2 regions of the Streptomyces vilmorinianum genome follow, and region 1 is predicted to be linked to the other one. Evidence: riboswitches for the same ligand, from Rfam matches in the RefSeq annotation. Region 1 holds a riboswitch; the other holds the start of a gene.
What was found. A riboswitch is a leader RNA that binds a small molecule or an ion and turns the genes downstream of it on or off. The one in region 1 is predicted to bind ZMP and ZTP.

Region 1 (3,395 bases):
CGTCACGGTCCATGAGCCGGGCGCTCCCGCCGTCGTACGCGAAGAGCCCTGCTGCTACCAGGAGTTGGCCCCGCTGCCGGACTTCGACGGCAACCGGGTGGTGCTCGGCGCGTGGGTCGTCGAGGACGAGGCGGCGGGGCTCGGGATCCGGGAGTCGGCAGGTCTGATCACGGACGAGTACGCCCGCTTCCTGCCGCACGTCATCCTCTGAAGCCGGTCCGGGGCGGTGCGGGTCCGGGGCGCCCGAGAAGGGCACCCCGGACCCCTGCCACCGGTCCCGGTCCCGGTCCAGGTCTCAGTCCGAGAGCACCGACCGCAGCTGCTCCAGACCCCAGTCCAGGTCCTCCTTGCTGATCACCAGCGGAGGAGCGATCCGGATCGTCGAACCGTGCGTGTCCTTCACCAGCACACCCCGGTCCATCAGCTTCTCCGAGATCTCCCGGCCCGTGCCCCGGGACGGCGCGATGTCCACACCGGCCCACAGGCCGCGCCCGCGCACCGCCTCGACCGCGCCCCCGCCCACGAGCAGCCCCAGCTCGGCGTGGAGATGCTCGCCCAGCTCGGTCGCCCGCTGCTGGTACTCCCCGGTGCGCAGCATCGCGATCACCTCCAGGGCCACCGCGCACGCCAGCGGATTCCCGCCGAACGTCGACCCGTGCTCACCCGGCCGGAACACCCCGAGCACATCGCGGTCCGCCACCACCGCCGACACCGGGATCACGCCGCCGCCCAGCGCCTTGCCCAGGATGTACACGTCCGGGACCACGCCCTCGTGCTCGCACGCGAAGGTCCGCCCGGTCCGGCCGAGGCCCGACTGGATCTCGTCCGCCATGAACAGCACGTTCCGCTCGCGGGTCAACTCCCGCACCCCGCGCAGATACCCGGCCGGCGGCACCAGAACGCCCGCCTCGCCCTGGATCGGCTCCAGGAGCACCGCCACCGTGTGGGCCGTGACCGCGGCCTCCATCGCCGTCAGATCGCCGTACGGGACGATCTCGAAGCCCGGCGTGTACGGGCCGTAGTGGTCGCGGGCCTCGTGGTCCGTGGAGAAACTGACGATCGTCGTCGTCCGGCCGTGGAAGTTGTTCGCCGCGACCACGATCTTCGCGTGCCCGTCCGGCACGCCCTTGACCTCGTACCCCCACTTCCGGGCGGTCTTCACGGCCGTCTCGACCGCCTCCGCGCCCGTGTTCATCGGCAGGACCATGTCCTTGCCGCACAGCTCCGCGAGGCGCGTGCAGAACTCCGCGAACCGGTCGTGGTGGAACGCCCTCGACGTGAGCGTCACCCGCTCCAGCTGCGCCCGCGCGGCCTCGATCAGCCGCCGGTTGCCGTGCCCGAAGTTGAGTGCCGAGTATCCGGCGAGCATGTCGAGATAGCGGCGCCCCTCGACATCGGTCATCCATGCCCCGTCCGCCGAGGCGACGACGACGGGCAGGGGGTGGTAGTTGTGCGCGCTGTGCGCCTCCGCGGAAGCGATCGCGTCTTGCGTACTCGACACGGGATCTCCGTTCGTCCTGCGGCCCAGGGGGTGGGTGTGGCCCCTTTCTTATCGTCGCTCGGATGATGGACGAAGAAACCTGGGTGACGGCGCGCCCGCTAGGCTGGAAACACGCACGGCGACTGGCGTACGGGGAAGCGACCCCGGGGGAGCCGTGCGCGGCAGAACACGAGATGCCGCCCGCCTGGGCATCGCGGGAAAGAGACAGTTCCCGTGTGGATGCCGCCCCACGGGACCACCCCGTCCCGCGTGGTGCCGCCCCTCCACATCGAGCAGCACCCCCGGGATCCGCCGATACGCCCGGAGGAACGCCATGAACGCCACCCCCCATCCCGCACTCGCCGCCACGGACCCCGAACTCGCCGCGCTCGTCGGCGCCGAGGAGCGGCTGCAGGCCGAGACGCTGCGGCTGATCCCCAGCGAGAACTACGTCTCCCAGGCCGTGCTGGAAGCCTCCGGCACCGTCCTGCAGAACAAGTACAGCGAGGGCTACCCCGGCCGCCGCTACTACGAGGGCCAGCAGAACATCGACCAGATCGAGACCCTCGCCATCGAGCGCGCGAAGGGCCTCTTCGGCGTCGACCACGCCAACGTCCAGCCCTACTCCGGCTCCCCCGCCAACCTCGCGATCTACCTCGCCTTCGCCGAACCCGGCGACACCGTCATGGGCATGGCCCTGCCGATGGGCGGCCACCTCACCCACGGCTGGGGTGTCTCCGCGACCGGCAAGTGGTTCCGGGGCGTGCAGTACGGCGTACGCAAGGACAACGGGCTCATCGACTTCGACCAGGTCCGCGAGCTCGCCCTCAAGGAGCGCCCGAAGGTGATCTTCTGCGGTGGCACCGCGCTGCCCCGCACGATCGACTTCGCCGCCTTCGGCGAGATCGCCCGCGAGTCCGGGGCCGTGCTCGTCGCCGACGTCGCCCACATCGCCGGCCTGATCGCGGGCGGCGCCCACCCTTCCCCGGTCCCGCACGTCGACGTCATCTCGACGACCACCCACAAGACCCTGCGCGGCCCGCGCGGCGCGATGCTGATGTCCCGTGAGGAGCACGCCAAGGCCCTCGACAAGGCCGTCTTCCCCGGCCTCCAGGGCGGCCCGCACAACCAGACCACCGCCGCCATCGCCGTCGCCCTGCGCGAGGCGGCCCAGCCCTCCTTCCGTGACTACGCCCAGGCGGTCGTCGCCAACGCCAAGGCCCTCGCCGAGGCGCTGCTCGCCCGCGGCTTCGACCTGGTCTCCGGCGGCACCGACAACCACCTGATCCTCATGGACCTCACCCCCAAGGAGGTCCCCGGCAAGGTCGCCGCGAAGGCCCTCGACCGGGCCGGGATCGTCGTCAACTACAACACCGTCCCCTACGACCCCCGGAAGCCCTTCGACCCCTCCGGCGTCCGCATCGGCACCCCCTCCCTCACCTCTCGCGGCCTCGGTACGGAACACATGGCCCAGGTCGCCGACTGGATCGACCGCGGTGTCGCCGCGGCGGGCGCGGGCGACGAGGACGCCCTCCTCACGATCCGCGCGGAGGTCGCGGACCTCATGGCGGCCTTCCCGGCCCCGGGCCTGCCCGTCTGATCCGCTGATCCGGTAACCCGCTGATCCGGTCGGCCGGGCCGCGTCAGCCGGCCGACTCCGCCGACTCCGCCGTCCTGCGGGCCTCCTCCCGGTCCGCCACACCCTCCAGCCGGAGCGTGAGCGCGCCCCCGTTCCTCGTCCAGAGGAGCGTGGGGCCCGCCGTGCGGACCGCGTGGGTCCACACCGAGCCGCTCGCGTCCGTCATCGGGAACGTCAGGAGATGCGGGGTCGCGAACCAGTAGCCCTGCTCGCCGTCCGGCAGGTCGACCCACTCCGGATGCGTCCGGACCTGCTTGGCGAAGCCGATGTCCAGCC
Region 2 (3,395 bases), 2.6 Mb from region 1:
GATCCCGCCCTGCGGCGCGAGCTTCTCGCCTCCGGCCGGCGCGACCTCGACGCTCACTCCGGCCCGGCCGGGCTTCGCCCCCTCCCAGAGCCGGCCCCCGTCCCCATACAGGCTCGCGACCACGACGACCGCCACGAGGACGAGCAGCGGCACGAGGAAGTACCGGAGGGACGACGACAGTTCGCCGGAGAGCGGGGACATGATGCTCAGGGTCACCCGGGAACGCCCGATTCCCCTGGTTCGCAGGCGACTTGAAGCACGGCCCGTACAGAACTGTGACAAAGTCATGTCCTCCACGGGCCGTTCGCCGCCCCTGACTGTGCTAGAGACCGAGCTGGCGCTCCGCCCCCTCGACGGTCTGCGCGAGGAGTACGGCGATGGTCATCGGGCCGACTCCGCCGGGTACGGGGGTGATCAGGGACGCCCGTTCGGCGGCCGTCTCGAAGTCGACGTCGCCGATGTTGCCGGGGTTGTATCCGGCGTCGATCACGACCGCGCCCGGCTTGATGTCCTCGCCCTTGATGAAGCGGGGCCGGCCCACGGCCGCCACGAGGATGTCGGCCTCGCGGACGATGGACGAGAGCTCGGTGGTACGCGAGTGGCAGTACGTGACGGTGGCGTCGCGGCCGAGCAGCAGCAGACCGGCCGGCTTGCCGAGGATCGCGGAGCGGCCGACGACGACGGCCCGCTTGCCGCTCAGCTGGACGTCGTACGCGTCGAGCAGGCGCATGATGCCGCCGGGCGTGCAGGAGACGAAGCCGGGCAGGCCGAAGCCCATGGCCGCGAAGGAGGCCATGGTGACGCCGTCCACGTCCTTCTCCGGGGCGATCGCCTCGAAGGCGGCGCGCTCGTCGATGTGCGGTCCGACGGGGTGCTGCAGCAGGATGCCGTGGACCTCGGGGTCCTGGGAGAGCGCGGTGATCGCGGCGACGAGTTCCTCGGTCGTGGTGCTCGCGGGCAGCTCGACGTGCCTGGAGCGGATTCCGGCCTTCGCGCAGCGGTTCTGCTTCATCTTCACGTACGTGACGGAGGCCGGGTCCTCGCCGACGAGCACGGTGGCGAGACAGGGCGTGACGCCGGTGCGGCGGGTGATCTCGGCGGCACGGGCGGCGGTCTCCTCGACCGTGCGGCGGGCGAGCGCGGTGCCGTCCATGAGGGAGGCGGTGCTGGTGGACATGGGCCACTCCTGGGCGTCGTCGATGACAGGGTGATCGCCCAGGCGCACGGCAGCGACGGTCCCGCGCGCGTGCGCGGAGTCCGCCGGGCCGCTCCCCGGTGGTGATCCACCTCAAGCGCCAGTCACGGCCCGGGCCCCACTCTACGTGAGCACCTGGGGGCGGTGTCCGGACAGGGTGCATATGCCGCGGTGTCCGGACGCTTGTCGGCGGCTCCCACGCGCACCACGATGACCCCGAACGGGACGGACGACCTCGTCGGGGAGGCCGAGTTGAGCGACGGTTGGGCGGAAGCGGAACCGGATCCCCGGGCACTGCGCCGGGCGCACGAGGCGTTCACCAGCGGCGGACAGGTGCACCTTCCCCCGGTGCGGCCGCTGGTCGCCGACTCGTGGCGGCGCTCGGCGCGGGCCCGGGTCAGCCCGGACGGAGCGGCCTGTGTGGAGCTCGCCGACGAGGAGCTCGCCGGGCACCGTGAGGAGCATCCTCTGTCGGCCGCGATGCCGGTGATCCGGGAGCTGATGGGCGCGTACGCGACGGACGGCGAGCACCTTCTCGCGGTCTGCGACGCGGCGGGGCGGATGCTGTGGGTGGAGGGCCATCCGGGGACTCTGCGGCGGGCGCGGGCGATGAACTTCGTCGCCGGCGCCCGGTGGTCGGAGTCGGTGGCCGGGACCAACGCGCCCGGGACCGCGATCGCCGTGGACCGTCCGGTGCAGGTCTTCAGCGCCGAGCACTTCCAGCGGCCGGTGCAGGCGTGGACCTGTGCCGCCGCTCCCGTACACGATCCGCACAGCGGGCGGCTGCTCGGCGCGGTCGACATCACGGGTGGGGACCGCCTGGCCCATCCGCACAGTCTGGCGTTCGTGCAGGCGGTGGCGCGGGCGGCCGAGTCGCAGCTGGCCCTGCTCGCGCCCGCGCCGGCCGCGGACCGGGTACGGCTGGCGGCGCTGGGCCGCGACGAGGCGCTGCTGACCGTGGCCGGGCGCGGCGTGCGGCTGAGCCGGCGGCACAGCGAGATCCTGGTCGTCCTCGCCCATCGCCCCGAGGGGGTGAGCGGCGACGAACTCCTGACGCTCCTGTACGAGGACGAGTCGGTCACCCCGGTGACGCTGCGGGCCGAGCTGTCCCGGCTGCGCGGGCTGCTGGGTGCGGAGCTGCTGCGCTCGCGCCCGTACCGACTCGCCGCGGCGGTGGACGCGGACTTCGCGGCGGTGGACCGGCGGCTCGGTTCGGGCGCGCTGTCGGCGGCCATGGGCGCGTACGCGGGTCCGTTGCTGCCCGGCTCCCGCGCGCCGGGGGTCGTACGGCTGCGGGAGCGGCTCGCGGACCGGCTGCGGGCGGCGCTGGTGGACCGGGGCGATCCGGCGCTCCTCGCGGACTGGACGTACAGCGCGTGGGGCGAGGACGACGTGGAGATGTGGCGGGCGCTGTCGGAGGTGGTGCCGGCTTCCGGGCTGGCCCCCGTGCTGGCCCGGTTGCAGGCCCTGGACGCGGAACTGTCGGCGGGCGCAACGGGGTTGCAACGTCCCGCTTCCCACACTCGGCGGTGAGCGCCGGCCAGGGACGGTCGGCGCGGTCCGAGGGAGGCCATCTTCATGACCCGTTACGCCGCACCCGGTACCGAGGGCGCACTGATGTCGTACCAGGCCCGCTACGACCACTGGATCGGCGGTGAGTACGTCGCCCCGGCCCGGGGCGGGTACTTCGAGAACCCGAGCCCCATCGACGGCCGTCCCTTCACCGAGGTGGCCCGCGGCACCGCGGAGGACGTGGAGCGGGCTCTCGACGCGGCGCATGCCGCCGCCCCCGCCTGGGGCCGTACGGCGCCCGCCGAGCGCGCCGGGGTGCTGCTCCGGATCGCGGCCCGGATGGAGGAGCATCTGGAGGAGCTGGCGGTCGCGGAGAGCTGGGAGAACGGCAAGCCGGTCCGCGAGACCCTGGCCGCCGACATCCCGCTCGCCATCGACCACTTCCGCTACTTCGCGGGGGCGCTGCGCGGCCAGGAGGGCGCGCTGAGCGAGATCGACGACGACACCGTGGCGTACCACTTCCACGAGCCGCTGGGCGTGGTCGCACAGATCATCCCGTGGAACTTCCCGATCCTGATGGCGGTCTGGAAGCTGGCCCCGGCGCTCGCCGCGGGCAACGCGGTGGTCCTCAAGCCGGCCGAACAGACCCCGGCGTCCGTGCACTTCTGGATGAGCCTGATCACCGACC

Region 2: it holds a riboswitch for ZMP and ZTP, as region 1 does, so the genes downstream of both, FDM97_RS19105 (bifunctional 5,10-methylenetetrahydrofolate dehydrogenase/5,10-methenyltetrahydrofolate cyclohydrolase) here and FDM97_RS31055 (serine hydroxymethyltransferase) in region 1, are expected to answer to the same signal.

Annotation. Positions count from the first base shown of each region.
Region 1 is NZ_CP040244.1:6,706,059-6,709,453, reverse strand. It holds gene FDM97_RS31065 (glutathionylspermidine synthase family protein) at 1-211, shown strand, start outside; gene rocD (ornithine--oxo-acid transaminase) at 296-1,501, opposite strand; ZMP/ZTP riboswitch at 1,610-1,698, shown strand; gene FDM97_RS31055 (serine hydroxymethyltransferase) at 1,815-3,080, shown strand; gene FDM97_RS31050 (hypothetical protein) at 3,124-3,395, opposite strand, start outside.
Region 2 is NZ_CP040244.1:4,059,607-4,063,001, forward strand. It holds gene FDM97_RS19100 (hypothetical protein) at 1-201, opposite strand, end outside; gene FDM97_RS19105 (bifunctional 5,10-methylenetetrahydrofolate dehydrogenase/5,10-methenyltetrahydrofolate cyclohydrolase) at 323-1,177, opposite strand; ZMP/ZTP riboswitch at 1,207-1,313, opposite strand; gene FDM97_RS19110 (GAF domain-containing protein) at 1,406-2,728, shown strand; gene exaC (acetaldehyde dehydrogenase ExaC) at 2,774-3,395, shown strand, end outside.